3 regions of the Pannonibacter sp. Q-1 genome follow, and region 2 is predicted to be linked to each of the others. Evidence: predicted binding sites of a transcription regulator. Region 2 holds the regulator's gene; each other region holds the start of a gene.
What was found. Region 2 encodes LexA, which represses DNA repair genes until DNA is damaged. Its sites were predicted from a motif close to TGTTCNNNNTGTGTTCNG; they were not measured.

Region 1: ACVNHC_RS21515 (YifB family Mg chelatase-like AAA ATPase) is a predicted target of LexA. The motif match lies at 7,270-7,287, and genes of this name have one in related genera.
Region 3: ACVNHC_RS12125 (single-stranded DNA-binding protein) is a predicted target of LexA. The motif match lies at 4,929-4,946, and genes of this name have one in related genera.

The regions. Positions count from the first base shown of each region.
Region 1 is NZ_JBSXNB010000009.1:84,672-94,519, reverse strand. It holds gene ACVNHC_RS21545 (hypothetical protein) at 40-207, opposite strand; gene trpA (tryptophan synthase subunit alpha) at 544-1,371, shown strand; gene accD (acetyl-CoA carboxylase, carboxyltransferase subunit beta) at 1,408-2,322, shown strand; gene ACVNHC_RS21530 (bifunctional folylpolyglutamate synthase/dihydrofolate synthase) at 2,537-3,853, shown strand; gene ACVNHC_RS21525 (cupin domain-containing protein) at 4,242-4,613, opposite strand; gene ACVNHC_RS21520 (AraC family transcriptional regulator) at 4,647-5,573, opposite strand; gene ACVNHC_RS21515 (YifB family Mg chelatase-like AAA ATPase) at 5,690-7,216, opposite strand; gene ACVNHC_RS21510 (cyclase family protein) at 7,477-8,298, shown strand; gene gshB (glutathione synthase) at 8,519-9,463, opposite strand; gene ACVNHC_RS21500 (succinate dehydrogenase iron-sulfur subunit) at 9,668-9,848, opposite strand, start outside.
Region 2 is NZ_JBSXNB010000002.1:161,932-171,779, forward strand. It holds gene ACVNHC_RS04720 (molybdopterin oxidoreductase family protein) at 1-347, opposite strand, end outside; gene lexA (transcriptional repressor LexA) at 678-1,400, shown strand; gene ACVNHC_RS04730 (DUF983 domain-containing protein) at 1,854-2,291, shown strand; gene ACVNHC_RS04735 (O-antigen ligase family protein) at 2,383-3,678, opposite strand; gene ACVNHC_RS04740 (polysaccharide biosynthesis protein) at 3,790-5,697, opposite strand; gene ACVNHC_RS04745 (adenosylcobalamin-dependent ribonucleoside-diphosphate reductase) at 6,165-9,107, shown strand; gene ACVNHC_RS04750 (EAL domain-containing protein) at 9,053-9,848, opposite strand, start outside.
Region 3 is NZ_JBSXNB010000004.1:123,614-133,461, reverse strand. It holds gene ACVNHC_RS12140 (DUF1127 domain-containing protein) at 1-143, opposite strand, end outside; gene ACVNHC_RS12135 (DUF1127 domain-containing protein) at 648-797, opposite strand; gene uvrA (excinuclease ABC subunit UvrA) at 1,494-4,403, opposite strand; gene ACVNHC_RS12125 (single-stranded DNA-binding protein) at 5,226-5,792, shown strand; gene ACVNHC_RS12120 (L,D-transpeptidase family protein) at 6,150-8,168, shown strand; gene ACVNHC_RS12115 (hypothetical protein) at 8,451-8,657, opposite strand; gene ACVNHC_RS12110 (hypothetical protein) at 9,803-9,848, opposite strand, start outside.

The sequences.
Region 1 (9,848 bases), on a different contig from region 2:
TTCTGAACTGCGGGGCCTTTAGCATGAAAAACGGTCCGGTCACCGGCCGGTCAGGCCGCCTGCAAACATGGCGGTGAGATAAAACTCGAATGCGCCCGGGCCGTTGTGGTCCTTGCGCGGTGCAGCGGCCTGCGGCTCACGGTCGCTGAAGATGCGGCCAATTCCGGCGAGGCGCGTTGTCTTGCGGGGCGTGGTCTGAATGATCATGGGGGAGGCTCCTTTTCTTGTTGTTCCTGGCCAACCCGGCCTTATCTTCAAGAGATAGAGACGCACAATGTGCGCTTCAAGGTCCTCCGTTGCAGACCAACCCTGCAACCGCTGCATGGCTCAAAGGACAGGATTTCTGCCGCTGATGCGTCTTCCCCTTGCAGGAAAAGCGGCGCGATTCAGCCTTTCTTGCCTTTCCCTGCCGCGATGCGTTGACAGAAGGCCTTGAAGCCCCCTACATCCAAGCGCTGGTTTCCAGGTTCAGCGCGCCCGCCCTCCGGGCTGCCTGCCCGGCAAACCAGATCTGCGAACAGATCCTCAAGGATGGGAAGCTGAATGACCGGGACGCGCATCGACCGCCGATTCAAGGCCTGTGCCGAAAAGGGGCGTCCGGCCCTTGTCACCTTCATCACGGCAGGCGATCCGGATCTGGCCACATCGCAGGCGATCCTTGAGGCCCTGCCTGCGGCAGGCGCTGACGTGATCGAACTGGGCATGCCCTTTTCCGATCCGATGGCGGAAGGCATTCCCATCCAGCTTGCCACCCAGCGGGCGCTGAAGGCCGGCCAGACCATGGACCGGACGCTCGCCATGGTGCGCAAGTTCCGCGAGAAGGATCAGGACACGCCCATCGTGCTGATGGGCTATTACAACCCCATCTATGTGCGCGGGCCGGAGGCTTTTGTCGCCGAGGCACATGCTGCGGGCGTGGATGGCCTGATTGTTGTCGATATTCCGCCGGAAGCTGACGACGAGCTCTGCATCCCGGCGCTGGAAGGCGGCATCAACTTTATCCGCCTGGCAACGCCGACCACCGATGACCGCCGCCTGCCGGCGGTGCTGAAAAACACGTCCGGCTTTGTCTATTATGTTTCCGTCACCGGCATCACCGGGTCGGCGGCCCTCAACACCACCAATGTTTCTGCGGCGGTGAAGCGGATCAAGGGCCACACGGACCTGCCGGTCGCCGTCGGCTTCGGCGTCAAGACGGCTGAGGATGCTGAGGCCATCGGCAAGGATGCGGACGGTGTGGTCGTCGGCTCCGTGCTGGTGGAGGCGATCCGCAACAGCCTCGATGCAGATGGACAGGCGACGGACAAGACCGTTGCCGCCGTGACAAATCTTGTGTCCTCCCTGGCCGGAGGCGTGGCGCGCGCCCGCTGACCGGCCAACAGGCACCAACAACGAACGGGATTTGCCGTGAACTGGATCAACACTGTCGTACGGCCCAAGCTGCGCAACTTCCTGTCGCGCCGCGAGATGCCGGAAAACCTCTGGATCAAATGCCCGGAAACGGGCGAGATGGTGTTCCACCGCGATCTGGAAGCCAACCTGTGGGTCGTGCCGAATTCCGGCTACCACATGCGCATTCCGGCCAAGAAGCGCCTTGAGTCCTTCTTCGATGGTGGCAGCTATGACCGGGTGGCAACGCCTTCCGTGACCGCTGATCCGCTGAAGTTCCGCGACACCAAGAAATACGCCGACCGCCTGAAGGAATACCGCACCCGCACCGGCGAGGAAGACGCGGTTCTGGTGGCGCGCGGCCGCGTCAACGGTCTCGATTTCACCGCTGCGGTGCAGGACTTCGACTTCATGGGCGGCTCGCTCGGCATGGCCGCAGGCGAAGCCATCCTGACCGGCATGATGACCGCCGTGGAGCACAAGACCCCCTTCGTGCTGTTTGCGGCCTCCGGCGGCGCGCGCATGCAGGAAGGCATCCTGTCGCTGATGCAGATGCCGCGCACCACCATCGGCATCCAGATGCTGCGCGAGGCACGCCTGCCCTACATCGTGGTTTTGACCAACCCGACCACGGGCGGCGTTTCGGCGTCCTACGCCATGCTGGGGGATGTTCACATCGCCGAGCCGGGCGCCCAGATCGGCTTTGCCGGCCGCCGCGTCATCGAGCAGACCATCCGCGAAAAGCTGCCGGATGATTTCCAGAGCGCCGAATATCTGCTGGCTCACGGCATGGTGGACATGGTGGTGAAGCGTCACGACCTGAAGGACACCATCTCGCGCCTTGCCGGCATCTTCATGAAGCGTGAGCTGACCCTGCCGGACCTTGATCCGCCCGCGGACGAACCCGCCCAGGATCAGGCTTCCGCCGCCTGAAAAAAAAGCCCGCACGGCGGCCTGCCGATGCTTCATGTCTGTTTGACACAAGCATGAGAGGCTCGCCTTGCGGGATCATCCCTTCCCGCAAGCCAGAGCAGGGCCGTTCAAGCGGCCTGCCTGAAAGCAAAGAGACGGGGCTTGCCCGGCAGACCAGTGCCGCCGGGCGGCTCCAGAATGTTTGTGCCATCCGCAGGGAAACTCCAGGGACGCCATGGACCAGATCACCGCCATTCTTGACCGGCTTCTCGCCTTGCACCCGCGCCAGATCGACCTGTCGCTGGACCGCATGCACCGCCTGCTGGCGGCGCTGGGCAATCCGGAGCGGCGCCTGCCGCCCGTGATCCATGTGGCGGGCACCAATGGCAAGGGCTCCGTCACGGCCACCATGCGCGCCATTCTGGAGGCCTCCGGCAAGCGCTGCCATGTCTACACCTCGCCGCATCTGGTCGCCTTCAACGAGCGCATCCGCCTCGGTGAGTACGGCAAGCTGGTCGATGATCCGCGCCTGATGGCCGCGCTCGACCGCTGCGAGGAGGCGAACGGCGGGAACGAGATTACCTTCTTCGAAATCACCACCGCCGCCGCCCTGCTGCTGTTCTCCGAGGAGCCGGCCGATGTGCTGCTGCTGGAAGTGGGTCTTGGCGGGCGGCTCGACGCCACAAACGTGATTGACCGGCCGCTGGTGTCGGTCATCACGTCCATCTCGCATGACCACGAGAAGTTCCTCGGCAACACCTTGAGCGAGATTGCAGGCGAGAAGGCAGGCATCATCAAGCCCGGCTGCCCGGTTGTCTCAGCCCCCCAGGAGGACGAGGTGCAGGCGGTGCTGGACCGGGTTGCCGCCCGCAACCGTGCGCCCATCGCCCGCTTTGGTCAGGAATATACCGCCAGCGAGGATCAGGGGCGGCTGTGCTATCAGGACGATGACGGGCTTTACGACCTGCCGCTGTCGAGCCTGACCGGCGGCCACCAGATCATCAACGCAGGATTAGCCATTGCCGCGCTGAAGACCGCAGGCCTGCTGCCGGACGAGGCCACCATCGCAAAGGGCCTCAAACATGTGGTCTGGCCGGGGCGTCTGCAGGTGCTGACCCACGGACCCTTTGTCGATCAATGCCCGGAAGGGGCGGAAATCTGGGTTGATGGCGGCCACAATCCGGGTGCTGCCCTGCGTGTTGCCGCCTTCATGGGCGAACAGGAGGAGCGGCACCCGCGCCCGCTCTACATGATCTCGGCCATGCTGACGACCAAGGACCCGATCGGCTTCTACCGCGCCTTCCACGGCCTCGTGCGCCATGTGGCCACCGTGCCGGTGAAATCCACCAATGCGGCGCATGACCCGTTCGAACTGGCCGATTTCGCCCGCACCGCCGGTCTGGAAGCCACGCCCTTCGACAGCCTGCAGGCCGCCGTCGCCGACATCCGCCGCTGCGCCGCCCGGGACGGCGAGCCCCCCCGCATCCTCGTCTGCGGCTCCCTCTACCTCGTCGGCGATGTTCTCGCCGCCAACGGGATGGCGCCGAAGTAAGGGCGCCGAAGGAGTACCCGGCTGCGAAGACGTGAGAGAGGGCAAGCCCCTCCTCCTCTACGGAGGTCATTCCGTTTTACCGCAGCGCCCCTCTCCCCCCTTGACCTACGGCATGCACACATCGTGCCTGAAGCCGAAGACAGATGGGAGAACGCCTGAAGTCTGGTTACTCCGGCACAGCGTTTCAGCCCCCCTCCCCCTCGTGGGGAGGGGTTAGGGGTGGGGGGAAAGCCTTTCCGTCTGGCACAGTGTCCATTGATTCAGACAGCTGCTCCTCGTGATGCCTCTTCGGAAAAAGTTCCTTTTTTCAAATCCTTGCAGGCTCTGAGCCCCCCACCCCTTACCCCTCCCCACGAGGGGGAGGGGGGCGGAGAGGCCCTGCCACCAATCAGATCCAGAGATCGTTCTGTGCAGTCCGCTCCCCGCCGGTGTGGCCGGTGTTGAGGATGCCCCGCGGTTCGATCAGCAGAAGATGCACTTCCTGCGCGGCATAGGGCTTGTGCTCCACGCCCTTGGGCACAACGAACATCTCTCCGGCGCCAATCGAAACGGCGCCGTCGCGGAGGTCGATCCTGAGCTGCCCCTTCAGCACGATGAAGGTTTCATCGGTCTCCGGGTGGTCGTGCCAGACGAAATCCCCTTCGATCCGCACCAGCTTGAACTGATACTCATTCATTTCGGCGGCAACGCGGGGCTGCCAGAGAGCGTCGATCAAGGTCAGTTTTTCAGCGAAATTGATGGCCTTGTATGTCTTGTCCATGCTGTCCTGCTCCGTTGCGGGGGGAACAGCAGGCTAGACCGGACCAGTGGGCGGCTTCTTGAACGTTCGTGCAAGCTGCGCGTCAGCGCGTTCAGGCTGGCAGATGAGCCGCCGCCAGCGGGCGGGTGTGATTCCGAAGCTGCTGCGGAAGTGGCGGGTGAAATGCGCTTGATCCGCAAATCCGGCCTCAAGAGCTGCCTGTACCAGAGACGCACCAGCACGGATGAGCGCCCGCGCATGATCCAGCCGCCGCAATGTCAGATAGCGGTAGGGGCTGGTGCCGAACAGGGCCCGGAAATCGCGCGAGAGCTGCCAGCGGTCCTGCCCCGTCACCTGTTCGAGGTGCTCCAGGGAAACAGGCCGCCCGCAAGCCTGCCGCAAAAAGTCGCGCGCCATATGGGCCGCCCGGCTGTCCGGCGCGCTTATGACCCGTGCGGCAGAAGGCTCACCGGCGGCCTGCAGGGCAAGCGCCAGATCATAAACGGCATCATTGTACTGCAGCGTCTCCATAGGCGCGCCGATGTGGCTGACGAGGCCTGCAATGGCCCTGAGCAGCCTTGGATCGCGGCTGATGCCACCGGGCAGGAATGGCAGAGGCTGATGCGCACCGAGCGCAGTCTGCACAAGGGCAGGATCGAGGTAGAACATCCGGTAATGGAAGCCGTCTTCGGTTCCCGCCTGACCATCGTGCAGCTCATCGGGATGAATGACCATCGCCGTGCCCGGAAGGCCCTCGCTCACACCACCCCGGTACCGGAACTGCTGCACACCGGACAATGTGCAGCCGATGGCATAGGTGTCATGCCTGTGCGGCTGGTAGGCGGGCCCCGAGAAATAGGCCTCTATGCGCTCGCAGCCCTCCATGCCGGACGCCAGATTGATCCAGCCAGCAGCCCTGCCGCCCGGCGTCTCCTCCAGCTTGCCCGTACCTGCATGCAAGGTCTTGTCTTTCCTGGCCATTCGCAGTCCGTTGGCCAAAGCCGCAAGTCCGGAACCTGTTCTCAGTCTTCCCTGATTATGCCGCCGGGCGGAACGCCGGGCAACCGGGCGGAGTTCCGGGCAACCTGCCTTTCCTCTCACGCCGCCTGCTTAAGCACATCCTGCCCCCTGTAACTGAGGGCCTCGGCGAGGTGAATGCGGGTGACGGTGGGGTCGCCGTCGAGGTCGGCGAGAGTGCGGGCGAGTTTCAGCACGCGGTGATAGCCACGGGCGCTGAGGGAGAGGCTGTTGGCGGCATCGGTGAGGAACTGGCGGCCTGACGGGTCCAGCGCCACCACCTCCTCCACCACGGCGGCAGGCATCTGCGCATTGGTGCGGGCCGTAAGGCCCAGCGCCCGGTAGCGCGCCGCCTGTTGCTCGCGGGCCATGGCCACCCTTTCGGCCACGGCGGCAGAGCTTTCCGCACGGCCGGGGGTGAGCAGATCGCTGGCGGTGACGGCGGGAACCTCGATCCTGAGGTCCAGCCGGTCGAGGAAGGGGCCGGAAACGCGGGACTGATATTCGCTGGCGCAGCGCGGGCCCCGGCGGCACTGGTGCCCCGGCTCGCCCGCATGGCCGCAGCGGCACGGGTTCATCGCCGCAATCAGCTGGATGCGCGAGGGATAGGTGACCCGGTGATTGGCCCGGGCAATGATGGTTTCGCCTGCCTCCAGCGGCTGGCGCAGACTGTCGAGCACCTGCGGCTGGAACTCCGGCAGCTCATCCAGAAAGAGCACGCCATTGTGGGCGAGCGACACTTCCCCCGGCCGCGCCCGCAAACCGCCGCCGACGAGCGCGGCCATCGACGCCGAGTGATGCGGCGCACGGAAGGGGCGCCGGTCGGTCAGCTTGCCATCGGCCAGCTCTCCGGCGAGGGAGGCAATCATGGACACCTCCAGCAGTTCCCTCGGCGACAGCGGCGGCAGGATGGAGGCAAGGCGGCTGGCCAGCATCGACTTGCCCGCGCCCGGCGGGCCGACCATCAGCATGTTGTGGCCACCGGCTGCGGCAATCTCCAGCGCACGCTTGGCCGTCTCCTGCCCCTTCACATCGGCAAGGTCCGGCAGGTTGGCCGGCAGGCCCCGCAGGCGCGGAGAGGGCCGGGAGAGCACCTGCGTGCCCTTGAAATGGTTCGCCAGTTGAATGAGCGAGCGCGGCGCAAGGATGGACATCTCCCCATCTGCCCAGGCCGCTTCCGGCCCGCAGTCCTCCGGACAGATCAGCCCCTTGCCGAGCCCGTTGGCGCCCATGGCCGCAGGCAGCACCCCGGCCACCGGCGCCAGCGTGCCATCCAGCCCCAGTTCCCCCAGCACCACGTAATCGGCCAGCATGTCCGGCGGAATGGCGCCGATGGCGGACATGATGCCCAGCGCAATCGGCAGGTCGTAGTGGGAGCCTTCCTTCGGCAGGTCGGCAGGGGCGAGATTGACGATCACCCGCTTGGCCGGCAGCGCCAGACCCGAGGCATGCAGGGCGGCACGCACCCGCTCCCGGCTTTCGGCCACCGCCTTGTCCGGCAGGCCCACCACGGTGAAGGCCACCATGCCGGGCCCCACTTGCACCTGCACATCAACGGGCACTGCCTCGATGCCCTGAAATGCGACCGTCGTCACCCGGCTTACCATACGCGCCTCCCCCATGGGTCGTATCAGAGATTACGGCAACTTTTCAGGGAGTCAAGAACGTAAACAGAACATTAACGCCACTTCTTTGGCCTTGCGCTTTTCCGGGACAGGTTGCAGCATCTTTTCATAGTACCAAGGCGTCTGAGATGCTGACGCATCACGCCTTGAAGAGGCTCACGCGCCGCACGGGCTTGACCAACGCTCGATGAGGCAAGCTCGTCGAGCGTTGGTTAAGCCTGAACAGGCAAAGGGGAACAGCCATGTGTGATGTGTGTGTGATGAATGCCGTGAAGGACCGCATGCTGTCGCGGCGCGATCTTTTCCGGGCCGCAGCCGTGGGCGGCGCTGTGGCCGCCGTTGCGGCGGTGAGCGCGCCCTTTTCCGCCATGGCGGCGGTGCCCAGCAAGGTCAGCGACCTGACCCATGAGCTGCACGAGGCCTTCCCGACCTTCTTCGGCCAGCAGCAGTTCTTTGCCGAAAAGCTGTTCGACTACGCCAAGGACAAGTTCAACCTGTTCGAGCTGCGGGTGAACGAGCACACCGGCACCCATGTGGATGCGCCGCTGCATTTTTCGGCTGACGGGCTGTCGGTGGCGGAAATTCCGGTGGCCAATCTCGTCGTGCCGCTCTGCATCATCGATATCCGCGCAAGGGCTGCGGAAAACGCCGATGCGCAGCTGACCCCCGATGACATCAAGGCCTGGACGGCGGCAAACGGTGATCTGCCGGAAGGGGCCTGCATTGCCATGCTGTCCGGCTGGGACAAGCATGTGAACACGGAGAAATTCCGCAATGCCGATGCGGAGGGCAAGATGCATTTCCCCGGCTTCCATGTGGAAGCGGTTCAGATGCTGATGGAAACGGGCAGTATCTCGGGCATCGCCTCGGACACGCTGTCGCTGGACTACGGCATGTCGCCGGATTTTGCGGTTCACTACGCCTGGCTGCCGTCGAACCGCTGGGGCATCGAATGCATCGCCAATCTGGACCAGCTGCCGGTCAAGGGCGCAACGCTGGTCGTTGGCGCGCCCAAGCACCGGGGCGGCACCGGCGGCCCGGCCCGCATCTTCGCGCTGGCGTGAAGCCTGAGCAGGAGAGAGTGCCGGGCTTCAGGCCGGGCGGGGCCGTTACCTTTCCGCGTCTTCCCGGCCAAGCGCAGCGCGCGCCGGGACCGGTGAGCCGGGGTGCGGGTTGCCTGCACTCAAGGGCGGTACCGATGGGCCGTGGCTCACCGGTACCGGATTTTCGCTTCGCTCTCGTCCGGTATGACAATCGAGAGTTTTGCAGTGTGTATGCCAGGCTTTACGCCCGGCGCTTGGCCTCGATCACGTCCCAGACGCGGGCAGCGATATCCGGGCCGCCGAGGCGCTTGACGGCGCGGATGCCGGTGGGGGCGGTGACGTTGATTTCCGTCAGGTTGCCGTCGATCACGTCGATGCCGACGAGGATCAGCCCCTTGGCCTTGAGGGCAGGCCCGAGGCGGGCGCAGATCTCACGCTCGCGGTCACTCAGCTCAGATTCCTTCGGCGAGCCGCCGCGCACCATGTTGGAGCGCAGATCGCCCGGCGCGGGCACCCGGTTGACGGCACCGGCATATTCGCCGTCCACCAGCAGGATGCGCTTGTCGCCGTGCTTCACATTCGGCAGGAAGCGCTGGATCACCCAGGGCTCGCGGAAGGTGGCGGCGAAGAAGTCGTAGAGCGAGCCGTAGTTGAGGTCATCATTGGTGATGCGGAACACCGCCGCCCCGCCATGGCCGAACAGCGGCTTCATGACGATATCGCCATGCTCCTCGCGGAAGGCGTCGATCTCCGCCCGGTCGCGGGTGATCAGCGTCGGCGGCATCAGATCGGCAAATCCGGTGACGAACAGCTTTTCGGGCGCGTTGCGCACCTCGGCCGGATTGTTGACCACCAGCACCTGCGGATGGATCTTTTCCAGAAGATGGGTGGCGGCCACATAGGCCATGTCGAAGGGCGGGTCCTGACGCATCAGGATGACGTCGATCTGCGACAGATCCGTGCGCTGTTTTTCGCCCAGCGTGAAGTGGTTGCCCTTCTCGTCACGCACCGCTACCGGCTCCAGCGCGGCGAAGACCTTGCCGTCCTTCAGCGCCAGCCGGTCCGGCGTGTAGTGGTAAAGCTCGTGCCCGCGCGCCTGCGCCTCCAGCATCAGCGCAAAGGCGCTGTCACCGGCAATGTTGATGGACGAAATATGGTCCATCTGGACCGCGACCTTCAGGGCCATGCCTGTTCTCCGGAAAGCTTCATGTCAGGGGCCGCTTTGCGGCGGGGCACATACATATGTGATTTCTGGACCGGTTTGTCCAGAATAGGCAACCGGATCAGAAACGGGCCGCCCGCAACAAAGAAGGCCCGCCCTGCCCCGGTTCCTTGCGGAAGGGGCAGAGCGGGCCCGGATCAGCTGTCAGCTGTGTGGCCTTGAGCCGGGTCAGACGCGGCGGTCCACCAGCATCTTCTTGATCTCCGCGATGGCCTTGGCCGGGTTCAGGCCCTTCGGGCAGGCCTGCGCGCAGTTCATGATGGTGTGGCAGCGGTAGAGGCGGAACGGGTCCTCGAGGTTGTCGAGACGCTCGCCCTTGGCTTCGTCGCGGCTGTCGATGAGCCAGCGG
Region 2 (9,848 bases):
CCGGCGTAGTAATAGGGCCAGACCGTCTCCGGCCCGTGCTTCGCCTCCGCCTCCAGGAATCGCGCGGCAACAAGGTCCAGTGCCTCGTCCCAGGAGACGGGCTCGAACCGCCCTTCCCCCTTCGCCCCAACGCGGGCCATTGGCGTCAGCAGCCGGTCCGGGTGGTATAGCCGCTCCGCATAGCGCGCAACCTTGGCGCAGATGACGCCCGCCGTGTAGGGATTGTCCGCCGCCCCGCGCAGGCGGCCGATGCGGCCCTCTGCCGTCACCTCCACATCCAGCGCGCAGGTGGAGGGGCAGTCATGCGGACAGGCGGAATGGGCGGTGATGGTGACAGGCTTGTTCATCTTCGGTCTTTTCGGGGTCCCGGTGGCGCCGCCCCAGAGCAGAATGCCGCCTAAGGCAGGGTGAGGCCGCCTGCGGGGCGCAGGCAGCGCGGGAGCTGTGTCTTCTTCTTTCGCCAGCTTTCGGGACACCGGCGCATGAAGTCAAGCCGGGCCCGCAGGCAATTGCACGCAAGGTACCGTTCTGCCGGGAAAAGGCGCAGCGGCGGTGTGTTGTCTTGAGTGCATGCGACAGGAACATCCCGCTAACCTCACCTTAAGACTTGTGGAACACAGTGAGAACAGCTAAGGTACGTTCATGATTTGTACCAGACCCTCCAACGGGGACCTCACATGCTGACGCGCAAGCAACACGAACTGCTGATGTTCATTCATGAGCGCCTGAAGGAATCCGGGGTTCCGCCGTCCTTTGACGAAATGAAGGACGCACTGGACCTCCGGTCCAAGTCCGGCATTCACCGTCTGATCACGGCGCTGGAGGAGCGCGGCTTCATCCGCCGCCTGCCCAACAGGGCGCGCGCCATGGAAGTGGTCCGCCTGCCGGATTCGGTCACGCCGGGCCTGTCTTCGCCGCGCGGCAAGGGCTTTGCGCCGTCGGTGATCGAGGGATCGCTCGGCAAGGCATCTGCCCCGGCCGCCGCTCCGTCCGCCCCGGCTGCGGAAACCGCCCCTCACTTCACCTCCATCCCGGTCATGGGCCGCATCGCTGCCGGTGTTCCGATCGAGGCGATCCAGACCCACAGCCATTCCATCTCCGTGCCACCCGAGCTGATCAGCCGCGGGGAGCACTATGCGTTGGAAGTGCGCGGTGATTCGATGATCGAAGCTGGTATTCTGGATGGCGACACGGTGCTGATCCGCAAGACCGACACGGCCGAGAGCGGCGACATCATCGTGGCACTGGTGGACGACGAGGAAGCAACGCTCAAGCGCCTGCGCAAGAAGGGCGCTTCCGTTGCGCTGGAAGCTGCCAACCCGGCCTATGAAACCCGCATCTTCGGCCCCGGCCGCGTGCGCATCCAGGGCAAGCTTGTGGCCCTGTTCCGGCAGTATTGAGCCGCTGCCGCCCGTTCGACACGCTTGAAGAATGCCGGAGACACTGTTTCCGGCATTTCTGTTTATGGCAGCACGCGGCACGCACCCGGCAGACTTGCGTCACCGGCAACTGGGCGGGCCCGTGCGGTGGCTGCACGCATGCAAGAGCAATTCCGGCAAAGGCGGCACCGGGTTTGCGTCCGGAATCGCGTGAAAACAGGCAGCCAGAGCACGGCTGGCCGCTCCGTTTTCATCGAAAGGGCTCCAGGCATGTTGCGCCAACCACTCAAAGCCTTGATACGGGCGGTGCAGAAGCGCTCGGACCAAGTTCCCGCCGGGCACAGGAATAGCTGACCTGCCCTCCCCTTGCCCCCTGCGTCAAAACGCATCTTGCTCCGGACGCGTCTGCGCCGCAGTTAGCGGGTAAGGAATTATCCTGATTTGCCGCAAGCCGGCCAGCACAAGGAGGCCCTCATGACCATCGAGACATCCGGCCAGTGGCCAGCCCAGTCGCCCGCCCATGTCGGCGTGCGCGGCCGTTGCCCGCGCTGCGGTCAGGGGCATCTGTTCAAGGGCTTTCTCACCCTTGCCCCGTCCTGTGAAGTCTGCGGCCTTGACTACAGCTTCGCCGACCCGGCGGATGGCCCGGCCTTCTTCGTCATCTGCTTTGCCTGCGTTCCGAGCGTTGCCTTCGCCATGTGGCTGGAAATTGCCTACACGGCGCCCTATTGGGTCCACCTCTTCACAACGCTGCCGCTGCTCCTCCTCACCTGCATTCCGCCCCTCCGCCCCCTCAAGGGCTGGCTGGTAGCAAGCCAGTATATCTACAAGGCCGAGGAAGGCAGGCTGGTGACGGATACCCCGGCCGAAGACAAGACGGCGGGAGGAGCAAGGCCCGGTCCCGAAACCTGAAAAGGCCGCCTCATGCCAGGAGTTTCGATGCTCACACCTCACGCCTTGAAAAGGCTCTTGCGCCGCAAGGATTTGTCCAACTCCCAATGAGTCAGGCGGATTGAGAGCCGGCAGCAAGCTCCGGAGCAGACCGGACTGCTTCAGCCCGCCCTTTCACCATGAAGGGCACCGCTGTGAGGATCATCAGGCTGAACCACCAGCCCTGCCATGCCCCATGACTCACAACCGCGACACTGTAGGTGACGGCCAGAGTGACGGTTGCCGCCGCGAGGCTCGCGCCCAGAAGGTGGCCCGCGCGGCGGAACAACAGGGCAAGCGCTGCAGCGAACAAAGCCGCCCCGGCCAGCCCCAGTTCGAACCAGATTTGCAACGGCGCGTTATGGCTGTGCCCGAAACCAAGCAGGTATTTTCTCTCAGGTGAATATCCGGCAGCTTCGGGCAATTCGTCTGCCACTTTCGAGGCTTCCATCCCATATCCCAGCCAGACATGCCCGGGCAGCAAATTGGCATATTCCGTCCAGATGAGCCCGCGTATGGTCAGCGAGGTGTAGCCGACCTTTTCGTGGACGGCCTGAGGGATCATGTCATTCACATGGCCGACAATGAGCGGCATCAAGACAAAGGTCACAAGAGCGCCACCGGTCACGACCCTGTAGATAGCCCGCGGCCAGACGAAGGCCGGAACGGTCAACAGCAGGATGACAAGCACGCCGAGCTGCGCCGACGAGCTGTCGGATTGAAAGCATGACACAGCTGCAAACACCAGCAGTCCGGCCAGGGGCAAGCGGCGGCGCTGTTTCAAGACCACGAGAGCTGCAAACGGCAGGAACATGGCGATAGCGACGGCCGCGCGGTTCAGAACGTAGTTGTCAGGATCGGCGCGAAGTTCTGCATTCAGCACGCCGCCGGTCAGGAAATGAACAAAAATCAGAACAGCCGTCAGCGGCAGAGAGATGGCAAGCGCGGCTCCGATCCGTCCTGCAAGACGGTCAAGCACCGGAACCGGCAAGGCACAGACACATAGCCACAAAAGGCCTGAGACAAGGACCGAGAAGAGGAAACCCCATGCCGAACTCAGCCCCCTCGCCTGTACCGGGACAGGCGCCCAGGTAACGGAGATCAGCATGAAGGCTGTACAGGCGAGGCCCGCCAGGAGCAAGGGAGACCGGATCTTCGAGCCCAGGCCCTCAAACATTGCCTGCCCGCGGTAACACCACGCCAGCCCCGCAAGAAAGACAGCGGCCAGCCCCAGAAACAACGGCGGAGACACCCGGGCGACCGTCAGGACAGGCGGAAGCGCTGCAAATACCGATACGAAGAGGAATTCGAGCGCCTGCACCGGCTTGCCGCGGTTTCGCCCGGCCAGTTTTTGAGCAACCTCAGTCAAAACGGCAATTCCCTTTAAAAAAGTCTCTTCACTCAGGTCTTTCGATGCAGGCGCATCATGCGTTGAAATTGCCCAACCGCACCACAGCAGCCGCCACCCGGAGCTTGCGGTTCAACGCATTCGGGGCATCGCGGTCTGAACGGGGCTTCCGGCCTCGACTTCACCCAGCGCGGCGATCAGCATCGCCTTGCACTGATCTTCCCCACCGGCAGCCGCACTGTTGCCGAGGCGCTCCAGATGCCACGTCAAACGCTCGAGCGGAATGATGCCGGCGGAGGCGACAAAGAAGCCCTCTGCATCGTGAGGGGTGGTCATCTCGTTGGCGTCAAACAGCTCTTCATAAAGCTTTTCCCCCGGACGCAGACCGGTAAACTTGATGGCTACGTCCTCATCCGGCCGCAGTCCCGCCAGGGAAATCATCGTTCTTGCCAGTGTCAGGATCTTCACGGGCTCGCCCATGTCGAGGACAAAGATGCGCCCGCGTGTTTCTTCGCGTCCGATTTCGGCCGAAGCGGCCTGCAGCACCAGTTCGGTCGCCTCCCGGATCGTCATGAAATAACGCGTCATTTCCGGGTGCGTCACCGTGATCGGACCGCCGGCGGCAATCTGCCGCTTGAAAAGCGGCACGACCGAGCCGTTGGATCCCAGCACGTTGCCGAACCGCACGGTGATGAACCGGGTGTCGACGCCGCTGATGTCCAGTGCCTGGCAATAGGCTTCCGCGATCCGCTTGGTCCTGCCCATCATGCTGGTGGGCCGCACGGCCTTGTCGGTCGAAATCTGCACCATCGCACGGGCACCACAGGCAACGGCCGCATCAGCCACATTGCGGGTCCCCAAGACGTTGGTCAGCACACCTTCACAAATATTGTTCTCCACCAGCGGCACATGCTTGAGGGCCGCGGCGTGGAAGACAACGGCAGGCCTGCAGGCCTGCATCACCTCATGCACACGCCGCCTGTCGCGCACGTTGCCGATGACGGCCTGCCGGGGCAGGTCCGGATTGAGGCGGGAGACTTCGAGATCGATTTCATAAAGAGCGTATTCGCTTGAATCGAACAGGATGATCGAAGCCGGGTTGCAGGCCACCACCTGCCGGACAATCTCCGAGCCAATGCTGCCGCCGGCACCGGTGACAAGCACCGTCTGACCACCGATCAGGGACCTGATCGCCTCCAGTTGCAGTTGCACCGGAGGCCGGCCAAGCAGATCTTCCAGCGTGATACTGGCCAGATCCGGCTCAGTGCCCGTGAGCGGCCTGTTTACAACGCGGCGCAGGGGCAGCTTGAGCCGCGCGGCACTGGCGGCAAGAGACTGCATGCCCGCCTCACCGGCGCGGGGCGTTGCCAGAAGCAGCGCCGAAACCGGGACACCGCCCATTGCAAGACGGCCAACGATCCGCTCCAGCTCATCAGCCGAGCCGATAACCGGCACCCCCCGCACGGCCCTGCCGCTGCGCTTGCCTGCACCAAGCTCGACAATGCCTTCCACTTTGTAGAGTCGGGAGGACTCGAGCTTGTAATTGCGGATGACGTTGTCAGCGTCGCCGACATGTCCCACGATCAGCACATGTTCGCGGTTCTGTATGTCCCGTTTCCGGAACCCGACCCCGCCAAGATGCCCGTCTTTATAAGCGCGGTACATGATGCGGGGCGCGCCCAGCAACACGATCAGCACGAACCACAGGATGAGCGGCGTTGCGCGCGGAAAGCCGGCCAGCCGGTCGACGAGGAAATGAAGAATCAGAAACGCGAAGATCGCGGCCGTGCTGCTCAGCACGATGCTCCGCAGATCGCTCAGCGAGGCAAAGCGCCAGATTCCTCTCCCCAGACCGAAAAGAGCAAACATCACGCCGGCGATGGCCGCGAATGAAAGAACCCACCACGCGAGGCGGCTCATGGGCGGCAGGGACTGAAGATCGTACCGGGCCAGCAGCGCAATCGTCATGGCAAGGCCGGCCATGATCACGTCATGCAGGCGCGCGAGCAGTTGCTTCGTTGATGCCCGCGTTAACAGCACGCCCGGCCACTCCTGACACTTGAAGCCATATGGTTCTCTCCTGACCAGGCTTCATTAAACTGCTTCGCTTTTGCCCTGACCAGTGTCGCGGCGTCAAGGCCAAGACAGGTGGAGGCGCAAAACACCCCGGACAGACATTTGGCGAATGCACAATTTATAGGCGCGTTATCCTCTGCCTGCTCCAGCACCGCAGTCCCGCAAGCGTATCTGGTTAGATATCCCGGCGGATATTCAAAACATGATTAATTCGAGACAGATTACGCACAATCAATATCTTGCGCGGACGGGTGTCACTCTCAGATAAAAACTTCAACTTCACTTCTTCTCATGATTGAAGCGAAAGATGTGCCACCCACTTTCGAATGATTAATATTTTGTTAAAATTCAAGCCGTAGCCGCGCTTGTTCAGTGAGCGAACCGGCGGCTTCCAGACTTGCACCTCATTCAAATGCGTTTGCGGGGGCCAAATGCGTATCAACCGACTTTTCACCAAAGCCGGAGCGCCGGCATATTGCGATATTCGTTTCCGCCAGCACCAGAGCGAAGTTCGCACACAAGGCGGCAAGGTTCTGTCGCGGCAGGCGGTATCGGAAGTGCCGGAGCGCTTTTCCCAGGTTGCCGCGGATGTGCTGTGCCAGAAGTATTTCCGCAAGACGGGCGTTGCCGCCCGTCTGAAGAAAGTGCCGGAGGACGGTGTCCCGGTCTGGCTGCAACGGTCGGTTCCCGACGGGGAAGCGCTCAAGTCTCTTCCCGAAGAGGCGCGCTTCGGGCCGGAAACCTCGGCACGGCAGGTCTTTGACAGGCTTGCCGGGACCTGGACCTACTGGGGCTGGAAAACCGGCACCTTCGACAGCGAAGACGATGCCCGCGCCTTCTTCGACGAGATGCGCGTCATGATGGCGCTTCAGGCCGCCGCTCCGAACTCGCCGCAATGGTTCAACACCGGCCTCTTCTGGGCCTATGGCATCGAAGGCGCCGCACAGGGCCACTGGCACGGCGATCCCGTCTCCGGCGAAGTCGTCCCCTCCCGCACGGCCTATGAGCATCCTCAGGTGCACGGCAGCGTCATCCTCTCGGTGGAGGATGATCTGGTCAATGAGAACGGCATCATGGACCTGTGGGTCCGGGAGGCACGGCTCTTCAAATATGGCTCCGGAACCGGCTCCAATTTTTCACGCCTGCGCGGCGCCGGAGAGCCGCTGGACCATGGCGGCCGCTCTGCCGGGCTCCTCTCCTTTCTCAAGGTCGGAGATGTGGCTGCCGGATCGCTGAGACTTGGCAGCACGACCCGTGCCGCGGCCAAGATGGTCGTCGTGGATGCCGACCATCCGGATATCGAAGCCTTCATCGACTGGAAGGTCGCCGAGGAAGAAAAGGTCGCCGCGCTCGTCTCCGGCTCCCAGCTGGCCAGACAGTGCCTCAACCGGATCATTGCGCTGGTCAGGGCCATCAGCGGCCATCACACCACGGGCGAGCGGTTCAAGACGGAGCTCGACGCAGCCATTCAGGAGGCGCGCGCCGCCCAGATCCCCGACAGTTTCATCGACCGGATCCTGCGCAGCGCCTCGCAGGGCCACGAGCTGCCCGAGCTGAAAACCTACGACATCAACTGGGATTCGGAAGCCTACCGCACCGTCTCCGGCCAGAATGCGAACAACTCGGTCCGGCTTCCGGACAGTTTCCTGCAGGCCCTGGAGACAGGCGGCGAGTGGCACCTGTCTGCGCGCCGGACCACGGCGGCACAGGCCGGACCGGGCCGCAGCATCAGGGCCGAAGCGCTCTGGCAGCGGATTGCCCGCGCGGCCTGGACTTCGGCCGATCCCGGACTGCAGTTCGATACCACCATCAACGGCTGGCACACATGCCCGGCTTCGGGCCGCATCAATGGCTCGAACTCCTGTTCCGAATTCATGTTCGTGGACGACACGGCCTGTGTGCTCGCTTCCCTCAACCTCATGGCATTCGTGCAGGAGGATGGTGAGATCTGTCTTGAGCGGTTCCGCCATGCGGTGCGGCTGTGGACGGTCAGCCTCGATATCTCCACCGCCATGGCGCAATATCCTTCGCGTGCCGTGGCGCATAACACGCTGCGGCACCGGCCGCTGGGCCTCGGCTTTGCCAATCTGGGCGGGCTCATCATGTCGCTTGGACTGCCCTATGACAGTTCCGCCGCGCGCAGCCTTGCAGCCGCACTCACCGCCGTTCTGACGGGCACCGCCTATGAGACATCGGCGGAACTTGCCAGAGATCTGGGGCCTTTCCCTGCCTTGGCCGAAAACCGGCAGTCCATGGAGCGGGTGCTGCAAAACCATGCGGCCTGCGCCAAAGGCCAGAGCGATCCGGCGCAATATGATGGATTGTGCCGGCCGCCCTACTCTGCCGGCTTTGACATGTGCCCGAGCCCGGACCTTGCCGCGGCTGCGGCCACGGCCTTTGACCGGGCGCTTGAGCTTGGCCGGCGCTTCGGCTGGCGCAATGCACAGGTCTCGCTGCTGGCCCCGACCGGAACAACCGGGCTGGTGATGGACTGCAGCACGACGGGCATCGAACCGGATTTTGCCCTCGTCAAGTTCAAGACGCTGGCGGGCGGCGGCTTCTTCAAGATCATCAATGCCATGGTGCCGCTGGCCTTGCGCAGCCTCGGCTATGGCGAGGATGCGATCACCCGTATCGTGCAGCATATCGTCGGACATGGGTCGCTCAAGGATGCGCCGGGTGTCAATCTGGACAGCCTGCGCCAGCGGGGGCTGACCGAAGCCTGTCTGACACGGATCGAGGCTGCTGTGCAGGGCGCAAGCCATATCCGCGATGCTGTGAGCCAATGGATCACCGGTCCGGAGGAACTGACCGGCTGCCTCGGGATCACGGCAGCAGAAATGGAGCAGCCGGGATTCGACCTGCTGAACTGGCTGGGCTACCTGCCGGAGGAGATCGAAGCGGCCAATGCCCATGCCTGCGGCGCGCTGACCATCGAGGGGGCTGCGGATCTGGACCCGCAGCATCTGCCGGTGTTTGACTGCGCGACGCCTTGCGGCCCCAGGGGCGTGCGCGCCCTCAGTCTGGAAGGCCACCTGACGATGATGGCTGCGGTGCAGCCCTTCCTCTCCGGTGCCATCTCCAAGACGGTCAACATGCCGCGCAATGCCTCTGTCGCCGATTGTTCCGCTGCGTTTCTCAAGGCGTGGGAACTGGGCCTCAAGGCCATTGCGATTTACCGGGATGGCTCCAAGCTGTCGCAGCCCCTGTCGGCGGGCAGCCTGGACCAGCTTCCGGCCGTCAACACAGGCGGCAGCAGGGTGGACCGGGTGGACCGGGCGGAAATGCCCCAGGAGCCCACAGCCCAGTCCCCACAGGATCAGGCCGCTTCTGCCGATTCCCCGGTTTCATCGCGCTCGCCCGTCAATGCCTGAGCGAGCTCGATATAGAGTTTGCCGGGCAGCGGCGGCGCAAAGAGATAGCCTTGTGCCGCCGTCACGCCCAGTTCCCGCAGGCGCTCCACCTGCTCGACCTTCTCAACGCCTTCGGCGATGATGCCCATGCCGAGATTGTCGGCGAGTTCCACCATCGAATCCACAATCGTGGTGGAGCTGTCATCCGTGCCGATGGCATCGATGAACATCTTGTCGATCTTGATGATGTCGATGCCCAGCTTCTGCAGATAGGCCATGCCGCCATGGCCGGTGCCCACGTCATCCAGCGCCACACGCACGCCAAGGGCCTGGATCTCCGCGATCAGCTTGCGGGCCAGCTCCAGATCCTCCAGCGGCATGCGCTCGGTCACTTCCACCACAAGCTGCTGATAGGCGATGGCGGAATTGCCGTAGATTTCCTTGATATCGTCGATGATCCGCCGGTCATTGAAGTGGCCCGCAAACAGGTTGACCGACAGCTTCAGATCCGGGTTTTCCGCATAGAGCGGCCCAACCTCACGGACGGTCTCACGCATCATGATGCGGGTCATTTCAAAGATATGCCCGGTGCTTTCGGCGTAAGGCATGAACTGCGCCGGCGGGATCAGGGTCCCGTCCCGGTTGCGCCAGCGCATCAGCACCTCGCAGCCGCGCAGGCTTCCGGTTTCGATATCCATGACCGGCTGATAATAGGGAATGAACTCCTTGCGCCGGATGGCGGCGGCAAATTCGTCATCCGCA
Region 3 (9,848 bases), on a different contig from region 2:
ATGGCCCCGCGGGCGACGGAGGCGATGTCCGCGCGGGAGATGCCGATGTCGCTCAGCTCACGCGAGGACATGCGGGCCAGCTCTTCATAGGTGGCGCGGTACTTCTTCCACGAGCGATACTTGGAGACGATGTCGTGCAGCATGATTTTATCCGTTCTTTGCTTTGTCTTTGAAGCTGTGGCAGCGCTCTTGTTGGCGTTGCATCTTGTGACCCTTATCTAGGCCTGTTCGCCGGTTTCAGCTATGGGGGCTTCAACATGCCTGCCCTGCAGGCAATGCAATGCATGATTAATGTGCATCTGCACAGGTGAAGGGCATGTGGCCGGATTGTGGCGAAGCCCTCCGCCGCAGGGCGGAATCAGGGCTGTGCACCTGCCGTAGAGTTGCTTTGCCGGAAGGGATAGCGGTGAGCGAAGGGGAGGGCTGGGCGGACAGCAAAAAGGCCGCCGGCAAATCTGCGGCAGCCTGACATAAGGTCTAGCGATTTGATTTGAAAGACGTATCGAACGTCAGACAAACGAACGCCCGCCAGTGGGAGGAGGTACTGGCGGGCGCTGTTTCAGCAGGCAGGGTTTGGGAGGAGAAGAACCCCGCCGGCACACAGTCACAAGGCTTGGGAGGAGGAGAGCCTGTGACCGCGATCTTGATTACATGCTGGCGCGGCGTGCGATGAAGCGGATATCGCCGCGGCCAATGCCCAGGTCGCTGAGTTCGCGATTGGACAGACGGGACAGCTCGTCCACCGTGCGGCGGTAGTTGACCCAGGAATTGTACTTGCGAACAACAGTGTCGATCATTTTCGTGTTCCTTGAACCGTCTGGAGCGTCAGCTGTCGGCCCGCGGCCGGTTTGGCCATTGTGCGGTGCAGCGCCGTTCCGATGTCCAAGAGATAGTCCGTTTTCGCATTTGCGAGAAGTGGAAGTTTGGCATGTCAGTCATGCGAATTATGCAAGGCGGAAAAACAAACGATGATGAGCGGTCATCAGGCGAGGTGAAGGGCATTTAAACCGATAAAAACGCAGAAATTCGCGCTGCAGCAGGAAATATGCAGGAGGCCTCCGGTTGTGTCTCGATTGCGTGGTGCTGCAAGACTTGTGTTGCAATGCAGCGAGAGCCGGATTCGCGCTTGCCACATGCGCCGGGTGCATGGCGCAAGCCACATTTCAGAAGCTGCCACAAGGGATTCATAGTCAGGGATCTGCGGCCTTGAAGCCCTCGCGGGCCGCCGCTTCGGCCCGCGGGTCAGTCTGCTTGCTCGCGGAAGAGATGCCGGAAACTGCTGAAAACAGCCCGAACCGGCACCCGGCAGGCCTCACGCCTATACCGCCCGTCATGCCGGTCCCCCGGGAGAACTCCCGCTGCGAGCCGTCCCCGGATCTCCGCTTCGCTCAAGGCGGTCAGCGGCCGATATGCGGCGCGTCTGTGCGTCCTCAGCCTCCGGCGTCCGCTCCCGGAAGGGGGCGGGGCACCCGATCAGAGGCGCCCTTTCCTTGTCACTCGGCAGCGGCTGTCCGCTTCTGCGGGCGTCGCTCCAGCAGCTCCTTGAGGAACTGCCCGGTATGGCTTGCGGGATTCGCGGCCACATCCTCCGGACGGCCTTCGGCCACCACCGTGCCGCCGCCATCGCCGCCCTCAGGACCGAAGTCGATCAGCCAGTCCGCCGTCTTGATGACCTCGAGATTATGCTCGATCACCAGCACCGAATTGCCCTGCTCGACCAGCTCGTGCAGCACTTCCAGCAGCTTGGCCACATCATGGAAATGCAGGCCGGTCGTCGGTTCGTCGAGGATATAGAGTGTGCGGCCGGTGGACCGGCGTGACAGTTCCTTGGCCAGCTTCACACGCTGTGCCTCACCGCCGGAGAGCGTCGTCGCCTGCTGGCCCACCTTGATGTAGCCGAGCCCCACCCGCGCCAGGGTTTCCATCTTTTCCCGCACCGCCGGCACGGCCGAGAAGAAGCCTGCCGCCTCTTCAACGGTCATGTCGAGCACATCGGCGATCGACTTGCCCTTGAACTGCACCTCAAGCGTTTCACGGTTGTAGCGCTTGCCCTTGCAGACATCGCAGGTGACATAGATGTCGGGCAGGAAGTGCATCTCGATCTTGATGACGCCATCGCCCTGGCAGGCTTCGCAGCGGCCGCCCTTGACGTTGAAGGAGAAGCGTCCGGGCTGATAGCCGCGCGCTTTTGATTCCGGCATGCTGGCGAACCATTCCCGAATCGGCGTGAAGGCCCCCGTGTAGGTCGCAGGATTCGAGCGCGGGGTCCGGCCGATGGGCGACTGGTCGATGTCGATCACCTTGTCGAGATGCTCCAGCCCCTCGATCCGGTCATGCGGGGCAGGGTTCTCGCGTGCGCCGTTGAGCCGCCGTGCGGCCGACCGGAACAGGGTGTCGATGAGGAAGGTGGACTTGCCGCCCCCCGAGACGCCGGTGATGCAGGTGAAGGTGCCAAGCGGAATCTCCGCCGTGACATTCTTCAGATTGTTGCCGCGCGCGCCGATGACCTTGATCTGGCGCTTCTTGTTGATCTTGCGCCGCTCTGCGGGCAAGGCGATGCCGCGCGTCCCGCTCAGATATTGCCCTGTGAGCGAATTCGGGTCTGCCATGATCTGCGCCGGCGTGCCCTTCGCAACGATCTGGCCGCCGTGGACGCCTGCGCCCGGCCCCACATCCACCACATAATCGGCCGTCAGCACCGCATCCTCGTCATGCTCCACGACGATCACGGTGTTGCCGAGATCGCGCAGGTGGCGCAGCGTGTCGAGAAGCCTTGCGTTGTCGCGCTGATGCAAGCCGATCGACGGCTCGTCCAGCACATAAAGAACGCCCGTCAGGCCGGAGCCGATCTGCGAGGCCAGACGGATCCGCTGGCTTTCGCCGCCCGACAGCGTGCCGGAATTGCGCGACAGCGACAGATACTCCAGCCCCACATCATTGAGGAATTTCAGCCGCTCGCGGATTTCCTTGAGAATCCTTGCGGCAATTTCCTGCTGCTTGCCGTTCAGCGCGTCATCCAGCCCGTTGAACCAGGCCCCGGCATCGCGGATCGACATGTCCGCCGCGTGGCCGATGTGCTTGCCGCCAATCTTGACGGCGAGCGCCTCGGGCTTCAGGCGGTAGCCGTTACAGGCCGGGCAGGGGTGGTTTGACTGGAAACGCTCCAGCTCTTCACGGACCCAGGCCGAATCCGTTTCGCGCCAGCGCCGCTCGATATTGCCCAGAACGCCTTCGAAGGTCTTCTTTGCGCGGTAGCTGCGCACACCGTCGTCATAGACGAACTCAAGCTCGGTCTTGCCGGTGCCGTACAGCACCGCATGGCGCACGTCATCCGGCAGCTCGCGCCAGGGCGTTGCCATGGACACCTTGAAATGCCGGCAGATGGCTTCCAGAGTCTGGGCATAATAGGGTGAGGTCGAGCCGGTCTTGGCCCAGGGCAGCACCGCGCCCTCGCGCAGCGACAGGCTCTGATCGGGCACCACCAGGTCCGCCTCGAAGGCCAGCGTCGTGCCGAGGCCGTCACAGGACGGGCAAGCGCCGAAGGGATTGTTGAAGGAGAAGAGGCGGGGCTCGATCTCGGGGATGGTGAAGCCGGACACCGGGCAGGCGAATTTCTCCGAGAAGATGATCCGCTCATGGGTTTCATTGCGGTTCTGCAGCACCGCATCCTTGCCGGTGGCGATTTCCAGCGGCTTGTCCGCAAACTCGGCAATGGCAATGCCATCGGCCAGCTTCAACGCCGTTTCGAAGGAGTCTGCAAGACGGCCTGCAATGTCCTCGCGCACGACGATGCGGTCCACCACCACATCGATGTCATGCTTGAATTTCTTGTCGAGGGCCGGGGCCTCGGAAATCTCATGAAACTCGCCGTTGATCTTGACCCGCTGGAAGCCCTTTTTCATCAGCTCGGCCAGTTCCTTGCGGTACTCGCCCTTGCGCCCGCGCACCACCGGAGCCAGCAGGTAAAGCCGGGTGCCTTCCTCCAGCGACATGACCCTGTCGACCATCTGGCTGACGGTCTGGCTCTCGATCGGCAAACCCGTCGCCGGCGAGTAGGGGGTGCCCACGCGCGCAAACAGCAGGCGCATGTAGTCATAGATCTCGGTGACCGTGCCCACCGTCGAGCGCGGGTTGCGCGAGGTGGTTTTCTGTTCGATCGAAATGGCGGGAGACAGGCCGTCGATCTGATCCACATCCGGCTTCTGCATCATCTCCAGAAACTGGCGGGCATAGGCCGAGAGGCTTTCAACATAGCGGCGCTGGCCTTCCGCATAGATCGTGTCGAAGGCGAGAGACGACTTGCCCGAACCGGACAGGCCCGTCATCACGATCAGCTTGTCGCGCGGCAGGTCCAGATCAACGTTCTTGAGATTGTGCTCGCGCGCGCCGCGGATGGAAATCATCTTGTCACGGCTGAGGCCCGTCAGGGCAGATCCCTGTTCCTTGCTCTGCGGTTCGGCGGCGGCATCCTTGGCCATCGGTATCGTCCTGAACTTGCCCGGCGCGGGCATGAAAACTGGCAGCAGTTATAAGCGCCGCACAACAGGCCTCAACTGGCAAAATGCTGTGCGGATGAGAATGTCCTGGCTTGTTCCGGTCAGGCGCGGTGGAAGGGTCGTGAAAAAATCAGCCTGAGAAAAGTCTGAGCTGCGGCGATGGTTCGTGCTTGACCGGCAAGGACGGACCCGTCTGTCCGGAATGTTCCGTCTGTCTCATCTGCGGTCCTTCCTTCGCATCTTCAAGGGCAGGCCTTTGACAATCTGCGGCTTGGCCTACGTTTTTGCGGGTCTGCCGGATCACATTTCGTAAGGAACGTAACAGGAACAAAAATCTGAAGCAAGCCGCATCTCCGCGAAAAACTGCTGTCGTGCCTCTTTTCCGGCGGGCCGGGTCTTTTCCGCCAAGGCAGGAAAATGGCTCTTGACGATAGGAACAAAAAAAGAACAATCTATGCCTGCAGCGGCTTGAAAGCGGCCAGGTTTGTGGACAACGCGGCGCAGCCGGGCAGAATGGTTCGCATGAGGGGCGAAGAGGCGTTAGGGTCGCCCGATCAACCGGTTTCTGCTGCCGTCCAGAAGGGCGCCTGATCTGGCTTCCGGGCCGGAAGGGGCGTGTTTCCAGGCTGTTCTTGTGAGCAGCGGGCAGGCGCAGGGGGCGCCGGCCTTGGGCTGTGCCCGTGCCGGGATTGGACGACAAACGACAGACATAAAGCAGGAGCCACTGGTATGGCGGGTAGCGTGAACAAGGTCATTCTGGTTGGCAATCTGGGGGCGGATCCCGAGATCCGCCGCACGCAGGATGGCCGTCCCATCGCCAATTTGCGCATTGCCACATCCGAGACGTGGCGGGACCGCGGGTCGGGGGAGCGGCGCGAGCGCACCGAATGGCACCGGGTGGTGATCTTCAATGAAGGCCTTTGCAAGATCGCCGAGCAATATCTTCGCAAGGGCGCGAAGGTTTACATCGAAGGGCAGCTGCAGACTCGCAAATGGCAGGACCAGAGCGGCCAGGAGCGCTTCTCCACCGAAGTGGTGCTGCAGGGCTTCAACTCGGCACTGACCATGCTGGACGGGCGCGGTGAAGGCGGCGGCGGCGGTGGTGGTGGCGCACTGCCGGATTACGGCTCAGGCGGCGGCTATGAAGGCGGCTCCAGCGGTGGCGGCGGCTATGGCGGTGGTTCGAGCGGCGGCGGCGGTTACGGTGGCGGCGGCGGGTATGGCGGTGGCTCTGGCGGCTCCGGTGGTGCAGGCGGCGGCTATGGCGGCGGCATGGACGACGAGATCCCGTTCTGACGGAGTGTTGCGGAAGCCTGCGGATGGCCGGGCCTGATGGCCGCCCTTGCAGAGAAATGCAGGCGCGCGCCGGGGCCGGGCATTCGTTTCAAACTGTTGTGAAGGTTGGGTTTCATTAACCATCTGGTTGCTGCTGGCAGGATAGCTTTGCGCTCTGCCAGCGGAACAGTCTGCAGGGTCTGAACGTTCGGAAACCGGGCTCCATCTGCCGGTCCGCCGTTCCTGTGACACCGGTCACAGCGGCAAGATCTTATACCTGCGAGGCTTTGTGGACTGCCCCGGCATCATTGAGCGGATTGGCCCCGGGGGCGAGTGGCCGGTCCTCATCTGATTTCGAGCTTGAGGCCTTTTGAGACCATGCGTCATACGCTGCAGCCCGCACGTTTCCTCTCCACACTTCTGGCAAGCGCTGCCATTGCTTCCCTCACGCTGACCGCCAGCGTTCAGCCTGCCGATGCGTTTCTGGACCGGATTTTCGGCGGGCGCCCCGTGGAAGAGCCCCAGCCTGTTCAGCCGGCACCGGCGCCGGTGCTGGACAAGGCCGTGATCGCCGCCAACAAGGTCTCCGCTCCGAAATATTACACGTACAAGGCCGATCAGCTGGCGGCCTTCTCTCTGAAGGCGCTGGCCGTAAGCCCCCAGCCCGCAGCAGCTCAAACGGCCGGCGGTGCCACGTCCGGTGAGACTGGCACAGCGCTGACCGTGTCCGCTCAGCCCGTTGCACCTCAGGCCGTTGCACCTCACTCTGTGGCTGACCAGACCGGCAGCATCGCTTCGCCGGCCGTTCAGCCGGAGCCCGCCGAGGATAAGGCGGCTCTGGCCTTTGACGCGGCGCGTCCGGCCTTTGCCGCCCTCAGTTTCAAGGCCTTGCCGGAAGTGGCCAAGGCGGTCGAAACGTTCTACGCGCAGGAGCCGCGTTTCGTCTGGGTCGAAAATGGTGCGCCCGGTGCCCGGTTCGCCGCGCTGAAGTCCGAGCTGGAGCGGGCGGGGGATTTCGGGTTGGATCCGGCCGATTACCGGGTCGAGGCGCCTGCGCTCACCGGCCTTGAGCCGGCCGCTCGCGATGCGGCTCTGGTGGATTTTGAGGTGAAGGCGTCCATCGCGGCGCTCACCTATCTGCTGGACGCGCGACGTGGCCGGGTCGATCCGAACCGCATCTCCGGCTATCACGACCTGCCGCGCCACAAGGTGGACCTGACGGCCGAGGCGAAAGGGCTGGCGGCGGCTGCCGATGCGGGACAGTACCTGCGCTCGCGCCAGCTGGCATCGCCCCAGTTCACCGCGCTGGTGGAAGAGCTGGCGCGGCTGAAGCGCGAGACCGCCGATACCCCGCAGGTGGTGATTGCGGCCGGCACGCTGCTGAAGCCGGGCAAGTCCAGCCCGGAGGTGAAGAATGTGGTCGCCGCCATCCGCCTGCGCGGCTCTGCGGCGCTGCTGGAGGCGCACAAGGATCTGCTCGACACCTATATGGGCGAGGAGCTTTACAGCGATGCCATCGCCGGTCTGGTCAAGGCCTATCAGGCCGAAGCCGGGCTCAATGCCGATGGCGTGGTGGGGGCGGGCACCATCCAGGCGCTGACGGGCGAAAGCAACGCCTCGAAGATCGCCAAGGTGGAACTGGCGCTGGAGCGGATGCGCTGGCTGCCGGAAAACCTGGGCGAGCGCCGCGTCTTCATCAACCAGCCAGCCTTCACGGTCGCCTATTTCGAGCCGGGCAAGGCGCCGCTGGAAATGCGCGCGGTCATCGGCAAGAAGTCGAACCAGACCAACTTCTTCTACGACACCATCGAGACGGTGGAGTACAACCCCTATTGGGGCGTGCCCTATTCGATCATCGTCAATGAGAAGCTGTCGAAGCTGCAGCAGGATCCGGCGTGGCTCGACAAGGCCGGTTATGAGGTGACGACCGCTTCCGGCAAGCCGGTTTCCTCGGCCAGCGTCGACTGGCATGCGGTGGCGACCGGCAAGATGCGGGTCAACGTGCGCCAGCGCCCGGGCGATGACAACGCGCTTGGCGAGCTGAAGATCCTCTTCCCCAACAAGCACGCCATCTACATGCATGACACGCCGTCGCGCTCGCTGTTCAAGAAGGACATGCGCGCCTTCAGCCACGGCTGCGTGCGCCTTGCCGACCCGCGCGCCATGGCCGCCGCCGTGCTGGGCAAGACCGAGGCGCATGTGGCCAGCCGCATTGCCACGGGCAAGAACAACTCGGAAGACGTTGCCGGGAACATCCCGGTCTATATTGCCTATTTCACCGCCTGGCCGCAGACGGATGGCAGCATCGGCTATTTCGGCGATGTCTATGACCGCGACGCCTATCTGCAGAAAGCCCTCGAGGCCACCCGCAAGGCGCGGGGAACGGCGGAAAGCTGAGGTCTGAACGCATAAACCTGATGAAGGCGGCCCAACCGGGGCCGCCTCAGACTGCTGACAAACCTGCTGCTTCTCCATCGTCATCCTCGGCCTTGTGCCGAGGATCTATACAAATCAATGGCTTGCAGATGGTCGGGACAAGCCCGACCATGACGAAAGAGAAGAAAGCCTGCTTTGTCATCAACCTCAGGCGGCCCAACCGGGGCCGCCTTTTTTCTAGTGGGGCATGGAGTCAGAATGGCCTGATGGTGCGGGCGCTTGAAGAGCCTTGCCATGCCAGCCTCAGGCAGCCAGCATGATGCCGTTGCCATAGCGTGCCGTCAGCAGCGCAATCAGGCTGCGTTCGCCGTCCTCGAGAGCTTCCGTATCGACAAAACGCCAGTTGCGCTCGTAAAGATCAAAAGCCTCCTGTCCGTCCAGCACCGGATTTCCGGGACGGCTCCAGCAGAGCAGCCTGAGCTGCGGATAGTGGCTTGTCTCAATCTTCATGTCTGCCTCGCAGCGTTAAATATAGAGCTCTTTCCCGGAAATATCCAGTGTGGGGCATTTGTTCAGCCGGACCGGCGGCGTGCTCCGCCCATATGAGCCCTCCCGGCGCTGCCGCCTTCATTCCGAGCGTCGGTTTGCTGTCATTCCACCACTGCGGACACCTCCACGGCGCCGCCTTGGCCCGGAAGTCCGGAGCATGCGCAGGGGCCTGTCATGGTCCTCAACCCCTCTCAACGCGTCATCCCGGCCCCCGAGCCGGGACCGGAGAGCCGGGCTGCTGATGGAGCGTGACGGGGGGCGGCTCACCGGTCCCGGATCTCTGCTGCGCTTCGTCCGGGATGATGATGGAGGGGAGGGGCTGACAGCTCTTTGGCTATTGCGTCCCTTACAGGTCCCGGCCCAAGTTTAGGATCTGGGGCCGGGACGGCGAGGAGTGTGGGGCGAGGAGGTCCCTTCTAACCCGCATTCGGATCGGCTGCTGGTATTGCTTATGCTTTGCGGGCAAAAGCGGTTTGCGAACGGAGGCCGCCATCACCGCCGCCAGTGGGCAGCCACCGCCGCCGGGCTACCTCCACCGGGCCAGAAAACCCCGCGCCGCGCCGCCCCGGCCTTTTGCCGGGGCCTGTTATGGTCCTCGACCCTCTCGATGCGTCATCCCGGCCCCCGCGCCGGGACCGGAGAGCCGGGGTGCGGATGGCGCGTGACGGTATGCCCCGGCTCACCGCTCCCGGATCTCCGCTGCGCTTCGTTCGGGATGATGATGGTGGGGTGGGAGGAGGAGGAGGAGGAGGAGGAGGGGTGATCTGTCGGGGGGGATATTCCGGACAGTTCTCCGCCAATTGCGTCCCTGACAGATCCCGGCACAGGATCGGGACGGCGCGGAGTGTAGGGGGAATTGCGAAAAGCTGAGATTTGAGAGCTGAAACCTCATGAAGTCGGCCTAACCGGGGCCGCCATTTTTATTGCGGGAGCAGGGAAGGGGCACTGCCGGAGTGTTTCACACGAGTTGCACGGCTCTGGCGCTGCGCCATCGCCCTCAACTTCATCGGACTATCAGCACAACAACAATGCCGGAAACGAACTCAAAACTGGATAGAGCCTTGGGGCAATGTCATTGTTGAACGGCGCATTGTTGATGAACTGCCTTAGAGTTGGAGCAGTCTGCGCAATTCGGAATTGAGGTGAGCGAAT